One region of the Halalkalibacillus sediminis genome, then DNA from elsewhere that is predicted to be linked to it. Evidence: predicted binding sites of a transcription regulator. Region 1 holds the regulator's gene; the other holds the start of a gene.

Region 1 (15,773 bases):
TCCCACACCTCACCCTTTCGCACTTTGATACTTAGGCCGTCGAACGTAATCTTTTGGCAATATTGTCCGGTCCTTCTTAAAACGGCTTCTACATGAGCAATTAGTTCTTCTGGTTCAAACGGCTTTGTCAGATAATCATCTGCTCCTATACGTAAGCCATTAATCTTGTCTTCAACTTGAGCCTTGGCTGACAGCATAATGATAGAGATTTCTTGATCATTTCCTTCTTTCACCCATTTGCAAAACTCTTCTCCAGAAAGTTTTGGCAACATTAAGTCCAAGATGACCAGACAAGGTTGATGTTTCAGAAAAACCTCTTTCGCCTGTATCCCATCTTCAGCCTCAACCACATGATAATTATTTTTCTCCAAATATATCTTAATCAGCTGACGAATCATTTGATCGTCTTCTACAACTAATATGGTTTGTTTCATTAATTACACCTCAAACCCCATTATAATCAATAATGGGACTTAATTCATTTTTTCCAACTCTTGCACCATCATGTCATAATTCATGACACCTAACCTTTTGTACTGGATAATACCATTGGAGTCTATCATATATGAAGTAGGTACAGGAATGACCTGATAATCAGTAGCAACCTCCCCTTCATCAATTAACACGGGAAAAGTTAGACCGAAATCTTCTACAAAGTCTTCTACATCTTGCATACTACTTTCAGTATCAAACAAGTTCATTGCTAAAATAGTCACGTCGTGCTCCTCATAGAACTTCTGCATGTCAGGCATCTCAGCCCTGCAAGGAGGACACCAAGTACCCCAGAAGTTAAGCATGATTTTCTCTCCTCTGTAATCAGAAAGCTTCACGGTTTCCCCTTTTAAAGTCTCCACTTCAAAATCTGGAGCTTCACTACCGATATCAAGCCCGACATCAGCTTCTACTTCGCTGTCCTCTGAATCACTCTGGATAGTATAATCCTCTTTTTCAGTGTTACTTTGATTCACACTTTCATCATCAGATAAAAATAGATCAAATAACGCGTAACTAAGCATACCTACTAAAACTATTATAATAATCGTCTTCTTCAATTCATACACTCCCTAACCTAAATTTGAAAACCAGCTATCACCGACTAGGCGTAATAAAAAGTTAGATATCCTAGCCATCTGACCCGTAAATAATAGAACACCCATGAAAACCATGATAATTCCACCGATTTTCATGATTTTATTACTGTAACGAACGATCCACCTTGTAGATCCAATGAAAAATGTAAGAACTAGGAACGGTATTGCGAAACCGATGATATAAAACAAAGTATAAATGGTGCCCTGTGAAGGATTACTGGCAGCTATGACCAATATCGAGGCGAAGATCGGCCCGATACACGGGGTCCAACCAGCCGCAAAACCTAATCCTACAAAAAAGGTGCCTAAATATCCTGCAGGCTTACTTGTAAATCTGAATTTCTTTTCCTTATATAGTGTTGGGATATTTAACCATCCGGCTACAAACAGTCCCATCACGATGATGAAGATACCAGCTAACCTTTGAATAAATAATCCAGATTCTCCAACGAGAAGCGTTTGCATCCATCCACCTAGCAAAGATACACCTACCCCAATACTTAAGAATATGACAGATACTCCTGTTAGAAAGAAAATGGAATGAATAATCAATTTACTTCTTACTTTTGAGCTTCGATTTGTTTCGAGCTCTTTAACAGACATTCCAGTAATATATGATAAGTACGCTGGAAATAATGGCAAAGTACATGGAGAAAGGAAAGATAGTATTCCAGCACCTAAAGCTATCCAAATAGTTACATCTGTTTCCAAATCAATTCACTCCTTTTCTCTGAACCCCAAAAATGCTTACTATGGCAAATAACATAATACTCAATATAAACAAGGGTGAGATCATATAGTTGAAAATGGTTATGAACGGCAACGTAATTGAAATAATCAGTTGCCCTGCTCCCCAAATAAATACAATGAATAATATCTGTTGAAGCGGATTAAATCTATTTTGAACCACTAGGTAACCTAACAATGTAAAGAATAAAACAAATAAGTACTTCCAAGATAATGTGTTATTGAACCAAGTTACTTGCAGAAACTCATAAACGAATGAACTACCAATCATAATGACGGCAAGAGAGAGAATTGAATGAGTCGATATTTCTCTCTTCTTTTGATTAGAAATCCATAAATGAATAATTACCATTACCGTTGCAAGGTAAAGAGAAGCAGCATTGCTTGGATAGCTCAACACAGCAATCGGATCGCTTAAAAATAATTCAACTTTTAAAAGCACTTTGGCCAATTGGATATAGAGAACAAGCAAAATGATGGTGTTGGCTGATTCTTCCATAGCTTTCATACGAAACTTATGTTGTTCGTGCGATAAGATATAGAATAATAAGAAACCACCTGCAAAGCTGATAATCAAAGAAGTAATATGTAAGATGATGGTGGTAGACATGTTTGACCTTCCTTTTCATGATTGGTTTCATTTATCATATCTAAGTAATGTGAAAGTTTGATGAAAATAAAAAAATCCACAAGTGAGATTTCCACTTGCGGATCAATCCATCTATTTATTTTTCTGTTTAAATGATTATTTTTTCTCTCAGTTTTAAATACTTAACTAACATGGCAATGCGCCAGGTCACCAACATTCCGAGTGCTAGCAAGTAAAACATTCCACTAATTTCCCCTACTGAGATGTCTTGGCCTAGCACAGCTTTCAGAACTAATCTTGCTAGTAAAAGAAATACAAGTATGAACCCAAAGGCTTTAGATGGCTTAAGGTAAATCTTGTCCTCTTTCACTTCAAAATTAGAAGTTATAATTAAAAGAATGGAAAACGCAATGCCTACACTCATAGCTTCTGCTACCTGTAACCATGTTACTTGAAAGAAAGGGAACAAAAACATCAAAGAACCTGTGCTCATAAACAGTGGAGGTAATACAATTTTCTTTACACTTGCTGGCTTTTTAGCAGCACGCATACGTACAACTATCATGCCTGAAGCCATCACTACTGCTAAAACGCTCGCAAATATCGGAAATAACGGATGATCTAACACTACTCATTACACTCCCGACTCTTCAACTTCGTCACTCTTCTGATCTGTTGCAATAGACAATATTATTGTCATCGTTACACCCACAACAGCTAAATATACACCCAGGTCAAACAAAACTGCAGTAGCTAGGTGTTTTTCCCCGAATATCGGTAGCTGAAAATAACCATCAGCTTGACTTAGAAATTGTTGATCGAAGAAGATTGCTCCCACGCCTGACAAAGTTGCAATCAATAATCCAGTCACAAATACCAACCGGAAGTTAAGAGGCAAAATCCTCGTGATTCGCTCATACCCATAAGTCATATACATTAAAATAAATGCAGCAGCCGTCATCAATCCACCAATGAAACCTCCGCCTGGATTATTGTGGCCTGCAAAGAAAAGATAAACCGAAAATCCTAATAAAATAAATGCGATTAGTTGAGTTGTTGTCCTTAAAATTAAATCATTAGTACGTTTCATAGATAATCACCTTTATTAATTGATACTCTCATTGTAATATATCATTGATAAAATTGACACTGTTACCTTAAAAACCAGAGAATCCAAAGAAGTTAGCTAAATAAGCTGTAAGAATTCGTAACCAATCAAAGAATAATGCAACCCCAAGTACGATTAAAACGTACCCGCCAATATGCACGATCTTTTGAGCGTTCTTTTTCAACCAGTTCATTTTTCCAATAAAGAATGACATGATGAAGAATGGTATCGAGAAGCCTAAAGAATAAGCTGACATCAAGAGTACACCTGATTCAGGGTTTGTATAGGCTAGAGCGATAACAGCAGCTAGAATCGGCCCTGTACAAGGTGTCCAGCTCATGGAAAACGCCATTCCAATCAATAATGTCCCTACATATCCAGCAGGACGGTTCTTAATCGTCACTTTTCTTTCTTTCATGAGGAATTCGAAATTAAAGACTCCAATCATGACGAACCCGAAGAATATAATTAAGATTGCACCAATTTGACGAATCATATCTCGATATTGCAAGAATAGATCCCCGATAAAATAGCCTGAAAATCCAATCATGATAAAAATAGAAGAAAATCCAATTAAGAAAAATAAAGTATGTAGCATACTCCTCTTTCTAAGCATTGCATTTTCCGTTTTCAGTTCTTCTACACTCATACCAGTGATATAAGATAAGAACACTGGATAAAGTGGCAGCACACATGGTGATATGAAGGATAAAAACCCTGCACCAAAGGCTAAAAATATATTCACATCCATTTAAATCTCTCCTAACCTTCGAACCTAACTATCCTTATCCTAACAAAGTTTGTTTTCTATGAAAGAATCAAAGCTTGACGTTTATGTGAAAATGTATACTTAATTAATGAAAAAGAGGTAAACAACATGTATTGTTTACCCCTTTAGTATATTACTTTTTCTTTTTATTAGAATCCATTTGCTGATTCATAGAACGCATCATTTGATTAATTTTCTTCTGCGATGGTTTCTGACCCATCTGCATCATCATCGTGCGTAACATTTGCTCATTGATTGGTGGGTTTTTCTGTAAGTAACTCATCATCGTTTTACGTGCGATTAAGAAACCTAATAACAAACCAACGACCAATGCAGCAATGGCAATCAATACGACCCAAAGTGTGCCCATTGGTATATTTCCTCCTTATCGTTATCTCTAGTAGTTAAGTATAGTAGAACGGACGGTCGATGACAATAGTATTTATAATTGATAGAGCTTATTTTTTGATAAAGGAAGCATCCAACCGTAATCCTGGGAAGTAAAATTGACAACAAATATATGCGGATGAAGTGATTTTATATATTTAAAAAACCACTCATCCGCCTCTAATATAGATGGAGCATATACGTCCATCGAATAATCATTCATGACAATCTTCACTTCTTGTCCTACAGAGTTCATTATAATAACCTGTTTTCCAATGTCAACCGACATTTCTTCAGGAAAATGTGCATTCAAAAGACGATAAACGTCTATCAATTTCACTTGATCCAATACAAGCTCACGTTGTTGCTGGAACACTGTCGATTGACTATCGGAGTTTAAGAATCGGTATAATAAATCAATTTTAAAGTAGAAATATTCTGCATAAGACTGACGAAAAAGAAACAACGAATACTGGTACATAATATACCCTCCTTTGGGCATATTCTAGCAAGTCCAGTACTAGAAAATTGTCAGTTCTTATTCATAAGTGAATACTATTTTTGTCTAAGTTTTACGAAATCACTCGAAATTATTTAGATATTAAATTTTTTGCACGTTTCACTACTTCATCTACATTGAACCCGTACTCTTCCATTACTTTATTGCCAGGTGCAGATGCCCCGAATGTTGGAATTCCTAATACGTCACCGTCGATTCCTGTATAACGCTCCCAACCGAATGGTGAAGCCATTTCGACTGCTAGACGGTTTTTAACTGCTTTTGGAAGAACTTCTTCTTTATATTCATCCGTTTGTAGTTCGAAACGATCCCAAGAAGGCATACTTACAACAGAAGCGTGAATTCCTTCTTCAGATAATTTATCTGCTGCTTTCATAACTAACTGTACTTCTGAGCCTGAAGCTAGTAACAATAAGTCTGGAGTTTCTTTATCTGCTTCTTTTAATACATATGCACCTTTTTCTACCCCTTCTTCAGCTATTTGATCTGTTTTAGGTAGAACAGGTAGTCCTTGTCTTGTTAAGACGAGAGCTGTCGGTTGGTCTTCTGATTTTAAAGAAAGTTTCCAAGCAGCTTTCGTTTCATTAGCATCCGCCGGACGGATTAATGATAGTCCAGGCATTGCACGTAAAGAAGGAAGCTGTTCAATTGGCTCGTGTGTTGGGCCATCTTCACCGACTGCAATTGAATCATGTGTAAATACATAAGTCACAGGCGTTTGCATAAGAGATGACAAACGAAGTGCCGGACGCAAGTAATCACTGAATACGAAGAAAGTACCACCATATACTTTAAGTCCACCATGTAGAGCCATACCGTTCATCGCACAAGCCATAGCGAATTCACGTACACCAAACCATACATTTCTACCACTGTAGTCCGGATATTTGAAGTCTTCTTCTTCTTTAATCGCTGTCTTGTTCGATCCAGCAAGGTCAGCACTACCGCCGAATAAATTAGGAATTTGTTTAGATAGAGCGTTTAACACTTCACCAGAAGCTGCACGTGTTGCTAATGCATCTGAATTCTCGTCATATGACGGCAATACAGCATCCCAATTTGCAGGAAGTTGCCCACTCAATGCTTGTTCAAATTCTTCTGCAAGTTCTGGATAATGTTGTTTATACTCTTCAACAAGTGCTTTCCACTCTTTCTCAACGTTTTGTCCGCGAGTTTTCACTTTTGAATCGAAGTCTTTTTGAACTTCTTCTGGTACATGGAATGGTTCATGAGTCCACTTGTAATGTTCCTTGGCAAGTTTCATTTCATCTTCACCAAGAGGAGCACCGTGCGCGTCAGATTTTCCTGACTTGTTTGGAGAACCATAACCAATAACGGTTTTTACTTCGATCATTGTCGGTTGCTCGGTGTTCGCCTTCGCGTCTACCAATGCTTTTTCAATCGCTTCAGTATCGTTACCATCTTCTACTCGGATGACTTGCCAACCATAGGCACGATAACGGTCCTCTACACTCTCAGAGAACGATCGATCTAAATCACCGTCGAGAGAAATATCATTTGAATCATACATTACAATCAGTTTTCCAAGCTTTAGATGACCTGCAAGTGAAGCTGATTCTTGAGAAACACCTTCCATTAAGTCACCATCACCACAGATGCTATAAGTGTAATGATCAACTACATTATAGTTATCCTTGTTGAACTTACCAGCCATGAAGCGTTCAGCCATAGCCATTCCTGTTGCCATTGCTAAACCTTGTCCAAGCGGGCCAGTTGTGGCTTCTACACCATCAGTATGTCCTACTTCTGGGTGTCCGGGTGTTTTTGAACCCCATTGACGAAAGTTTTTCAAATCATCCATTGATACATTATAGCCAGATAAATGCAGTAATGAATAAAGAAGCATCGATCCATGCCCTGCTGATAAAACAAAACGGTCTCGGTTGAACCATGAAGAATTTTTAGGATTGTGGTTCATGATTTTACTCCAAAGAGTATAAGCCATTGGAGCTGCCCCCATCGGCATACCAGGATGACCTGAACTTGCTTTTTCTACTGCATCGATCGTTAATGTACGGATTGTATTAATCGATAGTTGTTCTACTGAATTACTCATTGATTAGTCTCCTTCCTTCTTTCGACAAAACTCTTTTTTATCATTCATTATTAAGTTAATTCCGATACATTTTTCTATAACCCTTCATGTATCTTCAAAAACTCCTCTTAAAGTATAACAAAAAAGCATACAGAATATCTGCATGCAACTAATGTTTTTTGTCATTTTCTTTTTCTTGTTTCAGCTTTTCAGGTGTTACATCTGTACCTTCAGGATCAACGACCTTTACTGACTTCAACTGGTTGCGGAATGAACTCCTTAAGGACTGAAGATATTCTTCGCGAAGATTCTTCTGTTCCTCACGCTCTTTGTCTGTCAGGCCTTCTTTTTTTGATTTATTGGCTAGCGCATTTATACGTTCAATTTTACCTTCTGATAACATAAAAATATTCACCCTTTCTATCCTTGGACTATTGTATCGTTTCAGTAGACGAATCTCAAGAAATTCAACATTTACTACGAACGAATGTTTGCTTTTGTATTTATAGATTGCTATAATTAGTATATTCAGAGTACGTGCAACTTGATTGTCGAATTAAAATTTGGGGTGAAACGATGAAAAAACTATCGAAAAGACAAAAGCAGATATTCGAATTTATCAATGATGAAGTAAAAGCCAAAGGATATCCACCTTCAGTTAGAGAAATCGCTGAAGCAGTTGGACTAGCTTCTAGTTCTACTGTCCATGGACACCTAGCACGTTTGGAAGAAAAGGGATTCATCAGACGGGACCCTACGAAGCCTAGAGCCATCGAAATCATGTACGATGATGGAGAAGCCGTTCATGAACGTGAAGCGATCTACGCTCCCCTAATTGGTAAAGTAACCGCGGGTGAACCAATTACAGCATTCGAAAATGTTGAAGAGTATCTTCCAATTCCAAACACTATTTCTGCTACTGAAGAAGATATTTTCGTGTTGACTGTACAGGGTGAAAGTATGATTGAAGCGGGTATCCATGATCAGGACTTAGTTATCGTAAGGAAACAAGCCACCGCTAATAACGGTGAAATCGTGGTCGCGATGACGGAAGAAGACGAAGCGACAGTGAAGCGTTTCTTCAAAGATGAAGACCGCTATCGATTAGAACCTGAAAATTCAACGATGGAACCTATCTTTTTAGATCGAGTCACGATCCTTGGTAAAGTCGTTGGCTTATTCAGAAATGTTCATTAGGAATATCAAAAGCTTGTAAGAGTAATTTCTTACAAGCTTTTTTTGTGTCCATTTAAGTTATAATTTTTACTAAGCGAAATGCCCGCCAATTTTCTTCGAGCGATCGACTGCAATACCACCAGAAGTGTAACTGCTGGCCCGCAAAATCGATGTAGCTCCATGCTTATCTTTTATTGCATCCATTACGCGGCCAATCTCGTCTTGTTTCCCACGGTCGTCAAAGAGTGCTAATTGAGTCGCAACGTCATCTTCCAAGTTAGTTAACGTCGCTGAAGCGCGGCGGATTTTACTTCTTCCATCATAGAAGCGATGGAACAAAGTCAAGCATACTTCATACATATCCATCGTTACGTTAGTAGGCGTATCAACTGACGTCGATCGACTGAAACCTCCCCCTACTTCTGAAGAATAACCAATCGACAGATGGATGGTCCGCCCGGCATAACCTCCTCTTCTCGCGCGCTTACATGCTTCTTCACACAAATCTAACAAACAGGCATAAATCTCTTCTTTTTCATAATCCCTAAGTAACGTAATACCATTACCGAAACCTTTTTGCTCGGTTTTGGTGAAATTTCCGGTGACTGGACTGAGATCAATTCCCCAGGCATGCCAATAAAGTTGTTCACCCATAATCCCGAACCTTTTTTGAAGATGCTTCAGTGGGTGCTTCGCCAGTTGACCAAGCGTCATGATCCCCATCTTGTTCAAGTTGCGCATCATTCGGCTACCAATTCCCCATATCTTTTCAACCGGAACCGGCCATAACAAACGTTCAACATCTTCATACCTACATTCCGCTATGCCGTCAGCTGCTTTCTTCGAATGAATATCCATCACGACTTTCGCAAGAAACTTATTGTCACCTATACCTAGGACACATTCAATGCCGAATTGATCCCGGATACGATTTTGAATCATATACGCAATTTCGTAAGGAGAACCATACAACCTACGAAGCCCATCAATCGTCACCCACAGTTCGTCAACTGAGTATACGTGAATCGCTTCTTTCGGAACGAGTGTCATCATCAGACGCGTGATTTCAAGCGACATTTCTACATAATCACCCATGTGAGCATTAGCGATGACAAGCTCAGGATCATGCATCGGCAACTCGAAGAAACGACTAACGTTACTGATACCGTGTTTCTTTTTTAAACGAGGTGAAGCCGCCAGCACAATACTACCTGGACGATCAGGATCACCGACTACTGCAAGTAAAGCCTGTTGCGGATCCAACCCTCTCTTTACGCACTCCACACTAGCGTAAAATGACCGCATATCAATGCATAAAACATCATGTCGAGGATAGCCAGAATAGTCCACTTTCAAAACTCCTTGTTGAAAAACTTTAATAAGAACATTTGTTCGTATTATATCACGGAGCTTAAAAATTTAGAAGTGGAAATTTAAGCTAATAGTCAAGTGAACATAAAAATTCCTCCTTCGTTGCAGACAAAGGAGGAAGTAACTCACCATATTCTTTTCGCTTTTTCTAATGCATTCAAGCTAATTAAATTTTTCTGCATTTGTGTAGGACAAATTCTATTATGTTTATTGATTTTCTCATTAATAACTACTACATCTTGTTCAGTTTCGCAAAAATGGACTAGTTCGGAAATTTCCTTTTGTAACTTAAGCCAAGGAGGGAGATAACCAGCATCCTTTGCTATTTTCTGAAAGTGTTGATATGTATCCATTTCTAAATAATCTTTAGACAGTGGTTCACCTTTTTCCTTTATACTATCTTTTTCTCCAGCTCCCTCTAAAATATCTCCTATTAAATCGTTGTACTTTCTATCCATTAAGGCACCTCCTGTCTATAAAAAAACCTAATTTGTAGAGCAATTTAATCCTTAATTAGATTATTCCACTTCTTCAACTTTTTTAGTGACCCTTTGAGGGATAGTAGAGTCTTCTTGTCCGGTTGATTTATCATAAGTTACAATCACCTTATCCTCCACCATTACACTCTTATATTCTTCATTAGTAACTTGGTAATAAACAAGATCTTTATCATTCTCTAACAACTCATTTATTACCACGTCTTTGTTTTCATCTAACACCTTTGTATTATTTATATCCTCTTCCGGGATGAATAAGATTTGATTTTTTTCGTTAAATTCCCTCTTATTTAAAACATACCCAACCTCTTCTACAATTTCGGGGTCAGGATACATACCAGTTTTGCAACTGACTAATAAGATTGCTATTAAAACTACAATAGAAATTTTCCTGAACATAATGATCCCTTTACTCGAATATTTCACAATTCTGACATCACTTGTTTGCTTTATCGTTATCCAATAGTAGCGTTTTTGAATCTTTAAGTTCTAATTTACTAGTGTTTTTATTAATAAATTCATCTGCTTTTAATTCTTTTGTTTTTTCTTTTACATCTAAGATTAATTTTTCTTCTGTGCCTCTTATAATTTGTTCCATCTCTTGATAAGAGCTATCTGTAGATTCCAATTTAATTTTTAATTCATGTATTTCTTTACGCAAACGAGCTTTAACACTTTCATTAGTTGTTTGTGCTAATTGACCTTCTTTTTCTGCAATTTCATCATTGTATACTTTTTCCTTATTTAATTGACTTTCTTTAATCATTTTCTTGATACGGTATATAACTATTTGTACAATCTCTTCAGCATATCTAATTAATAATTTTAAAATAAATGGCCATGCGGTTTTAATAAACCAACTAGCTATTATTTTCTTCATAAAGCACACCTCCATAATAAACATTATTCGACAACTAACAAGAAAATCCTTCAAAAAATTCGGTAGATTTATGGGTGCTCTATTCTAAGCTATATATTTCAAAAAACAAAAACCCTTTGAACCATTACAGCTCAAAGGATCTAATTTATTAGTAACTACTTAAATACTGTTCGCGCTCCCAAGGGTGTACTTGCGTACGGAACATGTTAAAGGTGAATCAACACAAATCAAAAGAGGTCAAAAGACTGGTATATTAACGTTTTTAAAATTAATTAATTCAAACTAGGTAAAATGATTTCAACTTTCATGGGTGTTTTATGGGTGTAATCATGGGTGCGATAATATCAATCATGTCCTACAAAAGATAAAAACCCTTTGAACCGTTATGGATCAAAGGGTTTAGTATATTAATAACTACTCAAATACTGTTCGCGCTCCCAAGGGTGTACTTGTGTACGGAACATATCCCATTCAATCTCTTTTGATTCAAGGAAGTGTTCTAACAAGTGCTCACCTAGAGCTTCTTTGATAACTTCATCTTCGTTCAATTTCACTAGCGCATCATATAGAGTGGCTGGTAGATCTTGAACTCCGTTTTCTTCACGTTCTTTCTTGTTCATTACATAGATGTTGCGGTCAACTGGTTCAGGAGCTTCCATTTTGTTGCGTACACCATCTAGTCCTGCTGCTAATAAAACAGATAGAGCCATGTATGGGTTCGCTGAAGGGTCAACACTACGAGCCTCGATACGAGTACTCATACCACGTGCTGCTGGTACACGTACTAGTGGGCTACGGTTTTGACCAGACCAAGCTACATAACAAGGCGCTTCATAACCTGGTACTAAACGCTTGTAAGAGTTAACAGTCGGGTTTGTTACAGCAGTGAAGTTAACAGCGTGCTTGATGATTCCAGCTGTGAACTGATAAGCTACTTTACTAAGCTCTTGTTCTCCTTTTGGATCATAGAACGCGTTACCTTTTTTATCGAATAAAGACATGTTCGCGTGCATACCTGAACCGTTCACACCGAATAATGGTTTCGGCATGAATGTTGCATGTAGGCCGTGCTTACGAGCAATCGTTTTTACAACTAATTTAAACGTCTGGATATCATCTGCGTGCTTAACAGCATCAGAATATTTGAAGTCGATTTCGTGCTGACCAGGAGCTACCTCGTGGTGAGAAGCTTCGATTTCAAAGCCCATTTCTTCTAACTCAAGTACGATATCACGGCGGCAATTTTCACCTAAATCAGTAGGTGCTAAGTCGAAATAACCACCTTTATCATTCAATTCCATTGTTGGATCTCCAGCTTCGTTCAACTTGAATAAGAAGAACTCTGGCTCAGTACCAATATTGAAAGCAGTGAAACCTAATTTCTCCATCTCTTCTAAGTTTCGCTTCAAGTTATAACGAGGGCAACCTTTGAAAGGTGAACCATCGGGATTATATATGTCACAAATGAAACGAGCGACTTTCCCTTTATCTGAAGTCCATGGGAAAACCACAAAAGTATCTAAATCTGGATGTAGAAGCATGTCTGACTCTTCAATTCTTACAAAACCTTCAATCGAAGAACCATCAAATGTCATTTTGTTATCCAATGCTTTATCAAGTTGGCTCAATGGAATTTCTACGTTTTTAATAGTTCCTAATAAATCAGTAAACTGTAAACGGATGAATCGTACATTTTCCTCTTCAAGTCTCTTGTAAATATCTTTTTTCGTAATCTTTGACAAAATGTTTCCTCCTAAAAGTTTTTATTCCATATATTAATGGTAGAACCTCGAAAGGTCCCCCTGTATCATGGACGATTTACTACCATAACCAGCCTCGATCAATTCTTTACGAAGCAAATTATGCAATTCTTTCTCAGTAAGATCCCGTTTTTCAGATGGTTGTTTTTCCTCAACACTTTTCTGGGCAACTTGCGGATCTTCCAATTTCATTCTAAGTACTTGTTTAATTCCTGCTAAATTTACACCTTGATCAATCAATTCCTTGATTTCAAGCAATCGGTCCACGTCATAAAAAGAAAACAAACGACGGTTCCCATCTGATCGCTTAGGCATCACTAAACCTTTTTCTTCATAATATCGAATTTGGCGAGCAGTCAATTCTGTAAGCTCGGTAACGATACTAATAGGAAATAATGGCATTGACTTTCGATCATTCAGTTGCATACCAACACCTCCAAGATAAAACTATTATATACAGTGTTATTATAAATGTCAACTGATGTCAGGAAAGTTTACATGAAAATATAAAAAAATAACCTAGACATACGTCTAAGTTACTTTTCCCCTGTTTGAATTTTTAAAACGCCTTTAGTGATGGCTAATTTTACATGCTCATAAGTTAGTCCACCTTGAACATAGAGAGTATATGGCTGTCTAATCGGACCGTCAGCTGTTAATTCAAGACTTGCCCCTTGAATGAAAGTCCCGGCAGCCATGATTACGTCATGGTCGTACCCTGGCATATAACTGGCATGTGGAGTTACATGAGAGTTGATTGGCGATTGTTGTTGGATTTCTTGTGCAAAGGTGATCATCTCTTCTTTCGTTGAAAACGTTACAGATTGAATCAGATCGGTCCTCGAATCATTTGGTCCGGGAGTAGTCGTATAACCTTCTGAAGAGAGTAGAGTAGCTGTATACATGGCACCTTTTAATGCCTCTCCCACAACATGGGGCGCCAGAAAGAAGCCTTGGTACATTTCTTGAAGACTATAAAGACTTGCGCCTGTCTCTTTACCTAGTCCAGGTGCCACTAACCAGTTTGCGCACTTTTCAATCAAATGATTTTTACCTACTATGTATCCTCCGGTTTTTGCTAAGCCTCCGCCTGGATTTTTTATTAATGATCCTGCGATGAGATCGGCACCTGCTTCGGTGGGTTCTTCTAGCTCAACAAATTCCCCGTAACAATTGTCTACAAAAACAATTATGTCGGATCTTATTCCCTTCACAAAACGGATCACGTCTCTTATTTCTTTGATCGAGAATGATGGACGATCTGCATAGCCTTTTGATCGTTGGATGGCTATCATTCTAGTTTTTGGTGTAATTGCAGCTTTAATAGCTTCATAATCCATATGACCATCTTCAGTCAATGCAACTTCGCTGTATTCGATTTGATAATCCCGTAATGATCCATCATTCTTTTCTTTAATGCCAATGACATTTTCTAAAGTATCGTAAGGTCTTCCTGTAATGGATACTAGTTCGTCTCCTGGCCGAAGCACACCAAATAAAGCAGTGGTGATCGCATGTGTACCAGAAACAATCTGAGGACGCACCAAGGCATCCTCAGAATTAAATACTTCAGCATAGAGCCGTTCTAATTGTTCACGACCTGAATCATCATATCCGTATCCAGTCGAGGGACTGAAATGGAAGTCACTGATTTGTAGTTTTTGAAAAGCATTTAGCACTTTCTCTTGATTAGCTGTTACAATACTTTGGATGTTTTTCAATTGTTGATTCATTTTATTTTCTGTTTCATTTATTTTATTCAGTATTTGGTTATTCATTATTTTTGTTCACTCTCTTTGTCAGTTGGTGGTAAAGTGGCGAGGTAGGATTCACAAACCCTGATACCTCGTATTCTTGTGTGTCCTCATTGAATGACCTTTCACTCAAAATCGTCTGTTCTTTTATTCGGTGGAGCAACTTACCCTCATCTGCGGCAACCTCGACTTTGTACTTTTCCCATTCTTGCTTAACAACTTGTTCAATATATTCTTTCAACCGATGAATATCACTTTTAGCTTTTGCAGTCATCAAGATATTAGGCTTTGAATAAGGGAAAAATTCATCTTTCAATAAGTCAGACTTATTATAAACAGTTAGAGTAGGGATGTGATCGGCCTCCAGCTCTTCAAGGATTTTTCGCACAGTCTTCTCTTGTTCAATCGCTTTTGGATCTGAACTATCTACGACTAATAAAATGAAATCTGACTGAGTTACTTCCTCCAATGTTGATCGGAAAGCTGCGATCAAAGTAGTAGGTAATTGTTGTATGAACCCTACAGTATCGGAAACGATAGCCTGGAACCCACTAGGTAGATCTACTTTCCTCGTTAATGGATCCAGTGTGGCGAATAGCTTGTCCTCTTCCAACGAAACTTCATTAGTTAATTGATTGAACAGAGTAGATTTTCCTGCGTTCGTATACCCGACGATCGAAATTTGGAAGGCTGATTGATGCTTCCTTCTTTCCCGATATTGATTTCTTTGATTGACCACTTGATCTAATGATTGTTTGATATCAGTAATACGGCGTTGAATATGGCGTCGATCTGTTTCCAGTTTGGTTTCACCTGGACCTCTCGTACCTATTCCACCACCTAGACGGGACAAAGCTTCACCCTGCCCAGATAAACGAGGTAATAAGTACTGTAGCTGTGCTAATTCAACTTGCAATTTACCCTCTTTTGTTCGAGCCCTCATGGCGAAGATATCTAAAATCAACTGTGTTCGGTCAATTAATTTCACATTCCATTTGTTAGATAAATTCCTTGATTGCGAAGGCGTCAATTCACTATTCATGATAATCAGTTCGATCTCGTGCTCTT
Region 2 (15,773 bases), on a different contig from region 1:
CTTTTAACTCCGTAATCACATCTCGAAGCTCCATCGCTCGTTCGAAATCAAGATCTTTAGCTGCTTGTTTCATTTCAGTTTCCATTTGGTCGATCAACTCTTCTTTCTCCTGCTTAGAAAGTTTTTCGTACTGCTTAGCAACATCTTGTTCCTCTTCACCATCTGAATCGACAGTCGCTCGGATTACATCTCGGATTTCTTTTTGGATAGTTGTTGGTGTAATGCCGTGCTCTTCATTATACGCTTGTTGCTTTTCACGACGTCTGTAAGTTTCATCGATCGCCACTTGCATTGAATTGGTGATCTTGTCTGCATACATGATCACCTGACCATTTTCGTTACGTGCAGCACGTCCAGTCGTCTGGATCAGCGAACGCTCAGAGCGAAGGAATCCTTCTTTATCGGCATCCAGAATTGCTACTAATGATACCTCTGGAATATCTAACCCCTCACGTAATAAGTTGATTCCGACCAATGCATCGTATTTACCTATTCTTAAATCACGGATGATTTGAATACGTTCAAGTGTTTTAATTTCAGAATGGAGGTATGCTACTTTTATACCCATTTCTTGCAGGTAATCAGTCAAATCTTCCGACATTTTTATAGTTAATGTCGTAATCAATGTCCTTTCACCGCATTCAATTCGCTTGTTAATCTCTCCAATAAGGTCGTCTATTTGGCCTTTGATCGGTCGTACACTGATCTCAGGATCTAGTAAACCTGTCGGACGAATAATTTGCTCTGTAACCTTAGGAGTATGCTCCAATTCATAAGGTCCAGGTGTCGCAGTTACATATAGAATCTGGTCGATATGTTTTTCAAACTCTTCGAAAGTCAGTGGGCGGTTATCCAAAGCCGATGGCAAACGGAAACCATGGTCCACTAACGTCATCTTTCTCGCGCGGTCACCATTATACATACCCCGAACCTGAGGTAAAGTCACATGTGATTCGTCGACTACAATCAATGAATCATCTGGAAAATAGTCTAATAACGTATAAGGCGTAGCGCCTTCTTCTCGTAACGTCAGATGCCTTGAATAGTTCTCTATTCCAGAACAGAAGCCCATTTCACGCATCATCTCAAGATCGTAATTCGTGCGTTGTTCCAAACGCTGAGCCTCTAATAATTTATCTTCACTCTTTAGTTTCGCTAATTGTTCTTCCAGTTCTTTTTCAATATTTTTAATCGCAATTTTCATCTTTTCTTCACGAGTTACGAAGTGAGAAGCTGGGAAGATTGCTACGTGCTCACGATCACCGACAATTTCTCCAGTCAGTGCATCGACCTCACGGATACGATCGATTTCATCTCCGAAAAATTCCACACGTATACAATGTTCTTCCTTAGAAGCTGGAATGATTTCAACAGAATCCCCGCGTACACGGAATGTCCCGCGTTGAAAATCTATATCGTTTCTCGCATACTGAATGTCGACCAAGTCACGTAAAACTTGATTCCGTTCCTTTTCCATTCCTACTCGTAAAGAAAGGACTAGGTCTCGATATTCTTCCGGATTACCCAAACCATATATACAAGAAACACTAGCTACGATCAGAACGTCTTCCCTTTCGAACAACGCCGAAGTCGCAGAGTGCCTCAGCTTATCAATTTCATCGTTTACACTTGCGTCTTTCTCAATAAAAGTATCTGTAGAGGGTACATAAGCCTCTGGTTGGTAGTAGTCATAATAACTGACAAAATACTCGACAGCATTATTAGGGAAAAACTCTTTAAATTCGCTATATAATTGACCCGCTAACGTTTTGTTATGAGCAATGACAAGGGTCGGACGATTAATTTCACTGACAACGTTCGAGACTGTAAACGTCTTCCCTGTACCTGTTGCTCCTAATAACGTCTGGTGGGTTTGTTTATTTTTGATGCCTTCAACAATTTCTTTGATTGCTCGCGGTTGATCACCTTGAGGATCGAATTGTGAATGAAGTTCAAAACGTTGATCCACTACATCATCTCCATTTTAAAGTTACTTAAATATATTCTATCACAAAAACACGAACGTGTATTCTATTTAGATAAACTTCTCTCTATTAAGCATATTTTTTTAACTAGAATTTTGCAATGAATGTGGTTTAGGGCTTGCAAAGATTAGGTTTGGAACTTACATTACTAAGGGTTTGGGTTTGCATGAATGTGGTTCGAATCTTGCAAAGATTAGGTTTGGAACTTGAGAAGTCTAAATATGTGCATTGCTTTTAAATACTTCTATTAGATATAAGCATAAAAAAGAGCCCTATTAAGAGCTCTTTTCTTCTTCATTTTCTATTTCAATGCTCTCAGTTCTTAAACTGAAGCGCGGTGTCTCTTTTATAAAGATCAACCCTAATTCGTGACGCTCACCTTCATAAATTGCACGTTGAACAAACCGGATTTCCCCGTTTAAGTCGCGAACAGCTAATTTACAGTACGTACGATTTTCACTCATCACTTCAAAAAATTCGTGTTCATTTGCTACAGGTCTGCCGTGCACCTTCTCAATTTTTTCACCGACTTGAAGCCCCATCGCGTCAGCTGGAGAACCAGGAGTAATTCCGACAATCAGAATACCATCTGTTTGAGGAGTAAATATAGGGCGCTTTTCTAAATCCGAAGACCGGAAAATCAGATGAATCAGGATCCTTCCTACGAACGCTACACCAATAAGTGCTATAGCGAATGAAGGATAAAAGAAAACTGCAACTGCTCCTCCAACTAAAATAAGAGAGAATAAAAGCAAAGATTTTCCGACCTTCTTCGCGCCTATATCACTGAAAACACCTTGAAAACGTTGAGATGCGCCTATAATGAATGGGATAAGCATCAACCCAAAACCATCCCCACCATAATCAAAAACTGGCCACCATCCCAACCAAGGGCTTAGCTCTAACACTCCACCTGGAATAGGTACCATCAATGGCACCACCATCAATTTTTTTATCGTGTGGGAAGCAATGTATTTTCCGCGCTTTCCTTTGTGCAGCATAGGAAAGGAATGATTTCTTTTAGATTTAAGAAAAAGCAATCCTTCAGTAATCAATAGTGCAATTAACAAATAACTAACCATTATGACATCGACCGAAACTACTTCATCTTGTAATTCGTTTGGGAGAAAATCACTTCCAAACCATGCTAGTGAAAAAGTGATTGCTCCTGCGATCCCTATTGTATAAACAGGTGAAAGAAGCGCTACTTGATTGACAAGCATGAGAATGAGAACCACGCAAGATAGCATAAGTACCCAAGTGTAGTTAAGGAATCCACCACTAGCAACTAAACCTACACTAAGAAGTAATCCTAATAACACTCCCAACCACCATGTATTTTTCCATTCAAATCCATTTGAAAAAACCCGATGACCAAATTGACGCCGATCCTTTTTGATTCGACGGTAACCAGTCCAAAAGCTATATGCGATTGCTAGATATAGTAACGGCTGAACAAACAGCCATAAAAATCCGAATCCAATTTCCTTCAACCATTCGACTGCCATGTCACTTACCCCCGATTCAAATCTTCATATAATGTAAAGCTATTCGTTAAGAATTGTCGATAATCCTGCTACTCAGTACTTTAATATTTTCTTACCTAATAAAAAAAGATGGCTCAACATATGCTGAGCCACCTATCAACACGTTCAATTATTCGAAAAGATTTTGCATGGCTTCTTGTAATTGTTTATCGTTCGATGAATCGTTAACTTCTTCCAAAATCATTTCTTCCAATTTGTTTTCAGTATCTTCATCTAATACACCCGTGGTGTCTAGCCCATTCGCTTCTTGGAATTCTTCAACGGCTTGTTCAGTTCCTTCATCAAAATAACCGTCTGTGCGGCCCGGTTCATACCCAAGCCCTTCAAGCATGACCTGAAGCTTTTCAACTTCTTTCCCGTTAGAATCAAGAGCTAATTCTTCTTCTGCCTGAATAAGGGACAAGTAGAAGAATTCTGGTTGTTCAACCTCAATGGTAGGTTCAACCCCCACTTCATTAATTTGGTTTCCTTCAGGGCTCAACCAATTCAAAACTGTCACTTTGAGCATTCCATCACCAAGTGGTAACGTTTGCTGCACAGTTCCTTTACCAAAGGTCGTTTGACCAACGATATCATAACCACCGACTTCTTTTAAAGCAGCCGCTAATATTTCAGAAGCTGAAGCACTACCTTCATTCACTAAGACTGAAATCGGATAATCCTTTTCAGAACCATTCACATAGTAGCCTTCCGGATCAGCACCTTCGCGAGCAGTCTGAACATAAGGTTCATCATCATTCATGAAGTTGCCTAATATTGCTTCAACCGCAGAGAATAAACCTCCTGGGTTGCCTCTAACATCAATAATAAGCCCCTCAATATTTTCTTCTTCTTCTAGTTTAGTCAACTTTTCCTTAAATTCTTCCGCTGTTCCTTCACCAAAAGATCTGATTTGAAGTACACCGACATTCTGGCCATTCTGTTCCTCAACCTCACTATAAACGGTTTTCAACGGGATTGTATCACGAGTTATGGTGACTTCAAATGGTTCATCATCACCTGGTCGATCAATTGTCAATGTAACATCTGTTCCCTTTTCACCTCGTATAAGTGAAACAGCTTCATATACAGTGTACCCTTCTAAGCTTTCACCATCTACTTCAATCACCCGGTCGTTCGGACGCAACCCAACTTCCTCAGCGGGAGCGTCCTTCAATGGAGCGATAATGGTTATATACCCTTCACGCTTTGTTACCTCTGCACCAATTCCTTCAAAAGAAGATTCTAATTGTGAATTGAACTGCTCAGTCGTTTCGGGGTCCATGTATTCACTATAAGGATCTTCAAGTTTGTTGACCATGCCTTCAACGGCACCTTCAAGTAACTCTTCTTTATCGACATCCTTAACATAATTTTTTTCAATCAGTTGCAAAGTTTCTTCAACAGTTGAAAGATCATACTCTTCTGATCCTTCCTCATCACCTGACGTTTTCTCTTCTTCTTCTTTTTGATCATCAGGTGTTGTATCCTCTTCTTCATTTTCACTTTCATTTTCTTCTACCGGTTGAGTAGTTGTATCATCTCCAAACCACTGCACAGCAGCAATTGAGACAGCCCCGCCTACGAGGAATGTAAGTACTAGTAAACTTATAAACAATTTTTTACTCAGATTCAATGTATTCACCCCAACGACTGTATGTTTAATAATCACTTTCTTTGTTTAATAAATTTAAATGTAATAAAAGGCATTACACTAAATGTGTAATGCCTTTATCATACTACATGGTAAATTTAACGTAAACAAAAACTATTGAATACCATAACTAGCAGGATTCACAGCATTTGATTTACTACCATTCCAACCGCCACGGTGGAGTTCAAAGTGAAGATGCTGACCAAAAGATTGACCTGTGTTACCCATGTTTCCAAGGTATTGTCCTTGTTGAACAGTTTGACCCGTTCCGACAGCTCTGCCTCTCATATGAGCGTATACAGTTGTATACTTTTGACCATCTATCATATGTGCAATCATTACGACATGTCCATATGAAGTAGACTTATAAGACCTCACAACTACTCCACCTGCTGCTGCTCTTATTGGTACTGTTCCAGTTTTAGCAATATCTATTCCATAATGGTAACCTCCAAAGCTAGGACGGGGACCAAAACTTGATGTGCGTGTTCCAGCAGCAGGGCGAATGAAGCCTCCACTTGATTGTACAGTCTCTTTTGGAGCTGTTGAACTGGTATTGCCATTTTCTGTCTTGTTTTTTTGTGCTTTTATTCTTTCAGCTTGCTTTTGTTGTTCTGCAATCAATTTATCAAATGCAGCAGCTTGGCTACTTAAGTTTGCAGCCTCTTCTTGTGCTGACATTGCGTGTTTATGAGCTTCTTCTTCTTTCTCGTTCAAGTTAGCCAAATGAACATCTTTTGTTTCCTTTTTATCTTCTAAACTAGCAACCAATGAATCTAGTTCGCTTTTTTGAGCTAGTAAAGAACCACGTTGTTCTTCAAGTGTTGCTTTCTCTTGATCCAAATCAGCTTTCTTAGCTGCCAATTGATTACGGTTTTTTTCAACTGTTGCTTTGTTATCTTCAACTGAAGCTTTATTATTTTTCACTTGCGCAAGATTATCTTCTACTTGTTGTTTCATTTGTTCCAGTTCGACTTTGTCTTCTGCATGCTGTGTCAAAATGCTGTTATCTTGATCCATGATTTTGTTGACTGCAGCAGCACGGCTGATAAAATCACCGAAATCTTTTGCACCTAAAACAACTTCTAAGTACTTTACATTTCCGCCATTTTTCTGAAGGGTACGTAATCTTTCTTTAAGTAATTCTTCACGTTGTTCCATTTTCTCTTTTTTAATTTTAATATCTTCTTTTAATTGGACGACTTCTTCTTCTAACTGTTTTATTTCTTCTTTTAATCTCTTAATCTCTGCTTCTAGTTCTTTGATTTCTTCTTCAAGAGCATAAATTTCATTAGAGATTTGTTTAATCTCAGTTTCTTTTACTGCAATTTCATTCTCTTTCAAACTGATTTCCTGTTTCTTTTGCTCGATTTTTTCTTCTGTAGTTGCTGTTTGTTGGTTCAGTTTGTTGATTTCACTCTTCGTTTTAGATTGCTTCGCTTTGATTGCGTCCAATTTCTGTCTTGCATCCTTAACGTTCTCTTGGACTTTATTTTTCTCACTCTTCACTTCATTTTGCTGTTTCTTTAAGCTTTCAATTTGTTTTTGTATGTCGCTTAGTGATTGAGCACTCACATCGATTGATGAAACGCTCGTTAATCCTAAGATCATTACTACGGCTAAGACTACAGCTGCTAATTTTCTTTTCAACTGACAAACCCCTCTCTGGTATTCTTATTAGTTTAATAATTGTTGTTTGTGTTCTGTGATGTTATTACGTATTAAACTTTTAGGAATTTGCGTACACTCATAACACTTCCCCATACTCCGATGAATACGCCGATACCTAATAGTAATAATGAAATCTGCAATGCAAACGGATTAAACGGTAATAACTCTACAAACGGTACATTAATTGAATCTCTGAAATTCTCGTAAAGATAGTAATAACCACCCATTACAATTGAGATCGGTATGATTGAGCCAAGTACACCCATCAATAATCCCTCAATGAAAAATGGCCAACGGATGAAACTGTTTTTAGCTCCTACAAGCTTCATAATTCCAATTTCATCTTGTCTTGCTAAAATCGTCATCTTAATCGTGTTAGAGATTAAGAAAATGGCAGTCAGTAATAACGCGCCGATGAATGCGATCCCTATGTATCTTGCATAATCATTGAAAGTTAACAATCTTTCAACCACATTCTCGGAATAGTCGACTGACTCAACATTATCCATAGCTAAAATTTCTTTAGAAACGCGCTGGTACTGATCAGCCGCTTGTGTTTGAACGACAAATGCATCGTTCAAAGGGTTGGCTTGTTCAAATAATTCCCACTGCTCGCCTTCTTCTCCTAAGTCCTCAATTAAATTCTCCAGCTCTTCCTCCTTTGATGAATATTCTAGTTTAGTAACTCCGGAAATCTGTGAAATCTCTTGCTCTAACTCATCAACTTGCTCCTGTTGTGCGGCTAGATCTATGTATACCTTTAACTGAACATCTTCTTCTATGTTATCTGCAATCTGATTGATGTTCATAATCAGTGTTAAGAATATTCCTACCAATACTAATGTAGTGGTTACAGCACCGACAGCTGCAACTGTCATCCAGCTGTTTCTAATAATATTTTTTGAGCCTTCTCTAAGATGTCTTTTGGCTGTACTAAACTTCATAGCCGTATTCCCCTCGATGCTCGTCCCTTACGATTTCGCCTTTCTCCATCGCAATGACGCGTTTTCTTAATTTATTCACTATATCTTTACTGTGAGTAGCCATCACTAAAGTGGTACCAGTCGCATTAACTTCTTCAAATACACGCATGATTTCCCATGATGTCTCTGGATCTAGATTACCCGTCGGCTCGTCAGCGATAATCAATTTAGGGTTATTGACGATTGCGCGAGCGATGGCAACACGTTGCTGCTCCCCACCAGATAACTGTGCTGGGATGAATCTAGCTTTATGCTTCAAACCTACTTGTTCCAACACATTCATGACTCTTCGCTTTATTTTCTTAGGATTTTCTTCTATTACTTCAAGTGCAAAAGCTACATTCTCGTAAACTGTTAAACGAGGAAGCAATTTGAAGTCTTGGAAGATAACCCCTATGTCACGACGCAAAAAAGGTACGTTCTTCTCTTTAACTGTTCCGACATCCACACCGTTTATGTATATCTTTCCTTTAGATGGTGTTTCTTCACGGTACATCATTTTGATAAAAGATGTCTTTCCAGCCCCACTTGGGCCGACTACATACACGAATTCACCTTGATTGATATTCGTGCTCACACCGTTTAACGCTGTGACCCCATTCTTATATACCTTATATAGATCCTGCATTTCAATCATATCTTTTCACCTGTGCCTCCTGATGACCTCTGATTTTGTGAGAAAATTCGCTTAATTAAATCATATTCTACCACAATTCATGAAATTATGTCCAAATGATTCCATTTTGTTCGTTAGAATTCGACTAATTCAATTTCACAATTCACATTATAACATCTCTAAACTGAAAATATACCCTTCACCATATTACATTTATATTTCATTTATCGGGTTTCCTCGACAAAAGAAATAGGCCAATTGATGTATATTTATAAAAAAGTTCAAAATACCTATGAAATGTTAATTATTGAAATTATACCTATTATTAGAAATAAAAAAAACAAGTACTAATCGAAATCAGTACTTGTTTTTTAAGTATTTTATTCACCTTCACCTGAACCTCTACTAGTAATCCACTCAGCAATTGTAGTAGCCTCTTCTTCAGTTATATTCTGAGCAGGCATACCACCTTTACCATTTTGTGCAATATCCACGATTGTATCTACATCATACTTTTCACCGACATTTTCTAAGTTTGGACCACTACCACCTTGTAAGTTCCCGCCGTGACATGTTGAGCAGTTTTGAGTGTAAAGCTCTGCACCTTCTGAGCGATCGTCACCACCACCGCCACTTTCTTCATCTCCGCCACCACAAGCACCGAGGACAAGCATGAACCCGAATACTCCAACCATAATATTTCTCTTCATATCAAATACGCCTCCTGCTATATATACTTACTTCGTATATTACCCTGTGTAAAGAAAAATATGCCAAGTAGCAATTAAAAATTTGACTATGATTACACTAAGTATACCTCTAATTAAACACGCGAACGTAAATAAGCATCAACGAAGTCATCCAACTCGCCGTCCATAACAGCTTGCGTATTTCCGTTTTCATAATTCGTCCGATGATCTTTCACCATTTGATAAGGATGGAACACATAAGAGCGGATTTGACTTCCCCAACCAATTTCCTTTTGTTCACCACGAATTTCATCAAGCTCAGCCTGTTGCTTTTCAATCTCATATTGATACAACTTCGACTTAAGCATTTTCATCGCCTGCTCACGATTTTTAATTTGAGATCTTTCAGACTGACATGTCACGACCGTGTTCGTTGGAATGTGAGTGATACGAACAGCCGAGTCTGTCGTGTTGACGTGCTGACCTCCAGCACCACTTGAACGATACGTATCAATTTTTAGATCATCAGGTTTCACATCAATTTCAACTTCATCATTAAATTCAGGCATTACATCACAGGATGCAAAAGAAGTATGGCGACGGCCTGAAGAGTCAAAAGGTGACAACCGCACAAGGCGATGTACTCCTTTTTCCGCCTTCAAATAACCGAAAGCATTGTGTCCTTTGACTAAAATCGTCACACTTTTGACACCCGCTTCATCCCCTGGTAAGTAATCCAATGTCTCCACCGAATAACCACGACGCTCAGCGAAACGAGTATACATTCTTAGTAACATCTGCGCCCAGTCCTGTGATTCCGTCCCACCAGCACCTGGGTGGATCTCCAAAATTGCATTATTCTTATCATAAGGTTCACTTAAAAGAATCTCTAGCTCGAATGCATTGAACTGTTCCACCGTTTCTTTCAACTGCTCTTGAAGATCATCGAACAGTTCTTCATCATTCTCTTCCTTCACCAGTTCGTATGAGACTTCCAAGTTTTCAACCCGTTCCACATTGTCATCGAAACTGTTTACACGACTTTTAATTCCATTCGCTTCATTGATCACTTTCTGAGCCTCATCAGGATCATCCCAAAAGTTCGGCTCAGTCATCTCATGCTCAAGTTCATCAATTCGTTTCCGGTCATCCTCTAAGTCAAAGAGACCCCCTGAAATCTTCCAGACGTTGCTGGAGTTGATCAATTTCATGTTTAATTTCTGATAAATCCATAACGCTTAAACACTCCTTAGGAAAAAGAAGTGCCTGTTCTTCCGCAGGCACTCCTTATCGTTTCATATTTTGTAGCATTTTATTAAAAGACTACACATTAACATTGTAAATTGGTTGAATCACTAAACGGCTTTACCATGACAGTTTTTATATTTCTTACCACTGCCACATGGACAAGGCTCGTTACGACCTACTTCATCCTTTTTAATATAAGGAGATGGCTTTTTCTTTTCTTTCTTCTGATTGCCACCAGCAATTGCTTGAGTACCTGATGCTACTTCTACACGTTGCAAGTTCTCGCGGATTTGAGCTTTCATAGCGTATTTTGCTACTTCTTGCTCAATATTTCCAATCATATCTTGGAACATGGAGAAACCTTCCGTTTGGTACTCTTGTAACGGATCAGTCTGTCCATAAGCTCTCAAGTGGATACCTTGTCGAAGCTGATCCATCTGGTCGATGTGGTCCATCCACTTAGAATCAACTGTACGAAGTAAAATAACTTTTTCGAATTCACGCATTTGTTCTTCAGACAACTCTTCTTCTCTCTGATCGTACTTACGCTTAACGATTTCCATTACAAGCTCAGTCATTTCCTCAGGCTCTTTACCTTTGAGTTTACCTGCACTTAACTCATCAGGCTCTAATACCGTTGCATGTAAGTACTCAGCTAGACCTTCAAGATCCCAGTTCTCTTCCTCTTCATCAATCGTGTAACCAGCGACATTACGCTCGACTGTTGAATGAATCATCTGTTCGATGATTTCACGAAGGTGATTAGAATCAAGTACTTCAAAACGCTGAGCGTAAATAATGTCACGCTGCTGACGTAGCACATCATCATAAGCTAGTAGTTGTTTACGGGCATCGAAGTTGTTACCTTCTACACGTTTTTGAGCCGATTCTACTGCACGAGAAACCATCTTACTTTCAATTGGTTGATCGTCTTCCATACCAAGACGATCCATCATCGCGCGCATATTGTCAGAACCGAAACGGCGCATCAGTTCATCTTCCATCGCCAAATAAAACTGAGACAAACCAGGGTCCCCTTGACGACCTGAACGTCCACGAAGCTGATTATCGATACGACGTGATTCATGACGTTCGGTACCAATTACCGCGAGACCACCGAGTTCTTTTACACCATCACCAAGCTTGATGTCAGTACCACGTCCGGCCATGTTCGTCGCGATTGTTACCGCGCCCTTTTGACCAGCCTCTAAAATAATTTCCGCTTCACGGAAGTGGTTCTTCGCGTTCAACACATTATGCTTCACGCCAGCTTTTTTCAAAAGATTCGCAATGACTTCTGAAGTTTCGACCGCTACTGTACCTACAAGCACAGGCTGTCCCTTAGCATTACGTTCTTTAATATCCTGCACAAGTGCACGATATTTTCCTTCAATAGACTTATAAATCATATCCGCATTATCTTGACGGACAATAGGTTTATTTGTCGGAATCGAAATAACATCCATATTATAAATGTTACGGAATTCTTCCTGCTCAGTTTTAGCAGTACCAGTCATACCAGAAATCTTTTCGTACATACGGAAGAAATTCTGGAATGTAATCGTTGCGAGTGTCATGCTCTCCTTCTGAATCTGGAGATTTTCTTTCGCTTCAATTGCCTGGTGAAGACCATCACTATAGCGACGACCTTTCATCAAACGACCCGTAAACTGGTCGACGATGACCACTTGATCTTCATCTACTACATAGTCCGTGTCCTTTTGCATGACAACATGTGCTTTTAATGCCTGATTCACATGGTGAGTCAGAGATACGTTGTCCAAATCATACAAGTTCTCGATGTTGAAATATTGCTCGGCTTTAGAAATACCTTGTTCGGTCAACTGAACGTTACGAGTTTTCTCATCAAAAGTATAATCTTCTTCATTTTGAAGAGTGCTAACGAACGAATCAGCTTGTAAGTAGTTCGTCTGCGATTTCTTCTGAGAACCCGAAATGATCAATGGCGTACGAGCCTCATCAATTAAAATCGAGTCGACCTCATCAATGATGGCGAAATGTAACGGACGCTGCACCATTTTTTCCTTATAAAGAACCATATTATCACGCAAATAGTCGAACCCGTACTCATTGTTCGTACCATATGTTATGTCCTTCGCATAAGCTTCACGCTTTTCGTCTTTGGAGAGGGAGTTCGTGTTCAAACCAACAGTCAATCCGAGCCAGTTATATAGCTCGCCCATCTCTTGAGCGTCACGATCAGCCAAATAATCGTTGACTGTGATAATATGGACCCCTTTACCAGTGAGACCATTCAAATATGCTGGCATTGTCGATGCCAATGTTTTACCTTCACCTGTTTTCATCTCAGCGATATCACCATGGTGAAGCGCAATCGCACCCAATAGCTGAACGTAGAACGGACGCATACCTAATACACGCTTCGCCGCTTCTCGAGCTACTGCATAAGCTTCCACTAACATATCGTCTAATGATTCACCTTGGTTATAACGCCCTCTAAATTCTTCAGTTTTTTCCTGAAGCGCGTGATCCGAAAGCTGTTGCATCTTCGGCTCCAGTTCTTCTATTTGATCTGCAATTTTCTCAAGTTTCTTCAACTGCTTGGCATTTCCATCACCAAACACTTTCGTTAACAATTGCCTCATCATCTGCACCTCAATTTTTTTACAATTACAATTATCCAAATATAATCATAACACTAATGAAACAACCATGACAACTGGATAGGGCGTTGCGAAATAGCATATATAAGCTCGAAACGTGCGATGATATTGGTTAGGAAAGTTGGTTTGTTAATCCTACAAGAAAAAGCATGACATATAATGAAGATACTTTTCCAAATATAATAAAAAAGAGGCTGACCACAAGAGTCAACCTAAAATAGAATCATAAAGGGATCATTATCTGACAGGAAGTGAGGAGGGAGTGGGTAAGGCGCTTGTGTTCGAAGATTCGGAGGTAATGTCGTTGGGCACGTTTTTTTCAATAATCGAGACACGCTTGTTGGTACTTGCAACAATGTGCATTAACTGAGAAATCAACAATTCTTGCTGATCCAATTGTTGTTTCAGATCCGAGCAATTGAGGTGTTTGCTCATCTCGTATTCCCCCTTTATGATTCGTTAGATTAGTTATATCATGGCTAAGAATTACCCGCCAATCGCTATAATGGCAGTATCTTAGGGGTGAACGGACTTTATTCGATGATTTTTTGCAAAACATAACAAGACGAAACGGAAAATACAATTTCATATCTTTTTCAAATAAATTTACACAGAAAAAGAATCCCCCACCAAAGTGAGAGATTCTTGTACTTTCATTATTATACCGTCGGCTCGATTAAGCCATACTTTCCATCGTTTCGTCGATAAACGACGTTCGTTTCACCTGTGTCCGCATTTTCAAAAACATAGAATGCGTGACCCAGCATGTCCATTTGTAGGACTGCTTCCTCTTCATCCATCGGTTTCAAGTCGAATCGTTTCTTTTTCACAATTTCAATGTCATCATCATCTTGGGATTTCGCACCGTTCGCAGCAGCTTCCTTTTCCATCTCAGCGAAAACGTGCTTTGGAGCTCCTTGCTGACGGAATTTTCGATTGATTTTCGTTTTGTGTTTGCGAATTTGTCTTTCTAATTTGTCAACGACTAAGTCAGTCGCGGCATATAAGTCTGCGTGAGAAACCTCTGCGCGAAGCAATAAGTTCGGCATCGGAATGGTAACCTCAATACGCTGCTCATCATTATGGACACTTAAATTTACATGTACCTCCGAAGTCACGGGTTCATCAAAATAACGCTCCAACTTCGAAATCTTTCTCTCTACATACTCTCGGATGGCATCGGTAACCTCGATGTTTTCACCTCTTACGTTGTAAATCATGATAATGTCCTCCTTTCAACTTGTGCAACACATATTCTATATTACCCTCAACAATTTCAGCTGAAACTGAGAGAAAAGTTAGAATATTGTGTATTTTGATTATAACATAAAATAATTCTTATGAACTTAAAAAACAATGGTATTTAAACCTAATTTTTTCTTAAAAGGACTAAAGGAGTATGAACTTCATTCGTAACCATCCGATATAATGTATTAAGGAGGGTCTATGATGACACAAACCACAAGAGAAGAAAGACAGATCTTACATATTTCTGAAACAATGATTGAAGCAACAGAATACTTCCAACAACTAATCAAACAGAAACAATTCAACAGTTCAATTCAAATATTCAGCTCGATTGTTGAAGGATATAATGCAATACAGGGACACATCGATCAATCCTTAGACAACGAGACTATAAATTCTATTAATAATAAACTTTTGAAGATGATAAAAGAAATTACGGCACATTTGGAAGCACAAAATTTTATAAAAATCGATGAGATTATACAATTCAGTTTTCTACCTACACTAAAAAGGTTTAATGCGGAAGTTAATAAACTATATGAAGGTAGGTCAATAAACAATATTACAAATATAGGACTATACTATGGAAAAAAAGACCCTACTATGGTTTATCCAAAAGAAAGAGTCGAGGCCTTTTTAAAAGCTTCGGATGAAACAAACACTAACTTATTTTTCTTTTCAGATGAGGATGTTGATTTAAATGACAAGAAAATACTGGGTAAATTTCATAGGCAAGGAGTTTGGGTCAAAGAAACTGTTGATTTTCCGGAAGTAATTTATAACATCTTTCCAAACACAGTGGCTCGTCAATCCCGTATTGAACGTAAGCTTAGAAGAGAAATTCCGTTCACCTCATTTGTTATCGGAGATAAATTAACCCTGCCTTTCAAGATTGTTAAGCAAAGGGAATTTGCACATTTGTTAGTTCCTTTCAGAGTAATCACTGATAAAAAGATTTTAATCGATAGCTTGAAAGAGTACGGAAAAGCAGTTATTAAACCTGTAAGAGGTGCAAGGGGAGAAAACATTTATTTCGTAGAAGAAAAGGGCGACAAGATTAAACTATCAGAAAGAGAAAATCATGTCATACTTAGTTATAGTAAGTTTTATGATTGGCTGGATGAAGTGATTTTTTCAAGAAATAAGAAACATCTTATCCAAAAATATATCCATACACGTACAAAAACTGGGCAACCATTCGACTTCAGAGCTCACATGCAAAAAAACGGTGAAGGTAGATGGCAGATTACTAAACTATACCCACGTACTGGTAATAAGAAGAGTAATCAAATCAGTATCAATAGAGGTCAGCCCCTGAAGGACATAGAAGATTTTCTCAAAAAAGAGTTTGATGCTGAATGGGAAGAAATATTTCACAAGTTACAAGATACAGCTTTGAATCTATCTTTTCATATAGATAAATTATATGGATTAGCTATAGATGAATTAGGAATCGATATCGCCATTGATAAAAATCGACGCTTTTGGATACATGAAGCCAACCTTGG

Evidence for each region. Region 1 encodes LexA, which represses DNA repair genes until DNA is damaged. Its sites were predicted from a motif close to CGAACATATGTTCG; they were not measured.
Region 2: a site for LexA is predicted at 2,020-2,033, ahead of uvrB (excinuclease ABC subunit UvrB). Genes of this name have one in related genera too.

Annotation. Positions count from the first base shown of each region.
Region 1 covers NZ_PJNH01000001.1:535,136-550,908, reverse strand. Annotated here, with positions in the region: gene CEY16_RS02880 (response regulator transcription factor) at 1-434, opposite strand, end outside; gene CEY16_RS02875 (redoxin domain-containing protein) at 474-1,061, opposite strand; gene CEY16_RS02870 (cytochrome c biogenesis CcdA family protein) at 1,065-1,808, opposite strand; gene CEY16_RS02865 (hypothetical protein) at 1,804-2,448, opposite strand; gene CEY16_RS02860 (CcdC family protein) at 2,576-3,055, opposite strand; gene CEY16_RS02855 (Na(+)/H(+) antiporter subunit B) at 3,062-3,517, opposite strand; gene CEY16_RS02850 (cytochrome c biogenesis CcdA family protein) at 3,585-4,286, opposite strand; gene CEY16_RS02845 (YneF family protein) at 4,438-4,674, opposite strand; gene sirA (sporulation inhibitor of replication protein SirA) at 4,747-5,172, opposite strand; gene tkt (transketolase) at 5,282-7,288, opposite strand; gene CEY16_RS02830 (DUF896 domain-containing protein) at 7,437-7,670, opposite strand; gene lexA (transcriptional repressor LexA) at 7,844-8,464, shown strand; gene CEY16_RS02820 (DNA polymerase IV) at 8,534-9,793, opposite strand; gene CEY16_RS02815 (DnaJ family domain-containing protein) at 9,940-10,272, opposite strand; gene CEY16_RS02810 (hypothetical protein) at 10,333-10,710, opposite strand; gene CEY16_RS02805 (hypothetical protein) at 10,748-11,191, opposite strand; gene glnA (type I glutamate--ammonia ligase) at 11,599-12,933, opposite strand; gene CEY16_RS02795 (MerR family transcriptional regulator) at 12,967-13,377, opposite strand; gene CEY16_RS02790 (methionine gamma-lyase family protein) at 13,488-14,714, opposite strand; gene hflX (GTPase HflX) at 14,722-15,773, opposite strand, start outside.
Region 2 covers NZ_PJNH01000002.1:519,338-535,110, reverse strand. Annotated here, with positions in the region: gene uvrB (excinuclease ABC subunit UvrB) at 1-1,969, opposite strand, end outside; gene CEY16_RS08770 (PDZ domain-containing protein) at 2,261-3,493, opposite strand; gene CEY16_RS08765 (S41 family peptidase) at 3,642-5,156, opposite strand; gene CEY16_RS08760 (PcsB-like coiled-coil domain-containing protein) at 5,280-6,815, opposite strand; gene ftsX (permease-like cell division protein FtsX) at 6,887-7,780, opposite strand; gene ftsE (cell division ATP-binding protein FtsE) at 7,770-8,456, opposite strand; gene CEY16_RS08745 (c-type cytochrome) at 8,816-9,145, opposite strand; one part of gene prfB (peptide chain release factor 2) at 9,259-10,293, opposite strand; one part of gene prfB (peptide chain release factor 2) at 10,295-10,357, opposite strand; gene secA (preprotein translocase subunit SecA) at 10,480-12,999, opposite strand; gene CEY16_RS08730 (hypothetical protein) at 13,255-13,452, opposite strand; gene hpf (ribosome hibernation-promoting factor, HPF/YfiA family) at 13,677-14,237, opposite strand; gene CEY16_RS08720 (YheC/YheD family protein) at 14,464-15,773, shown strand, end outside.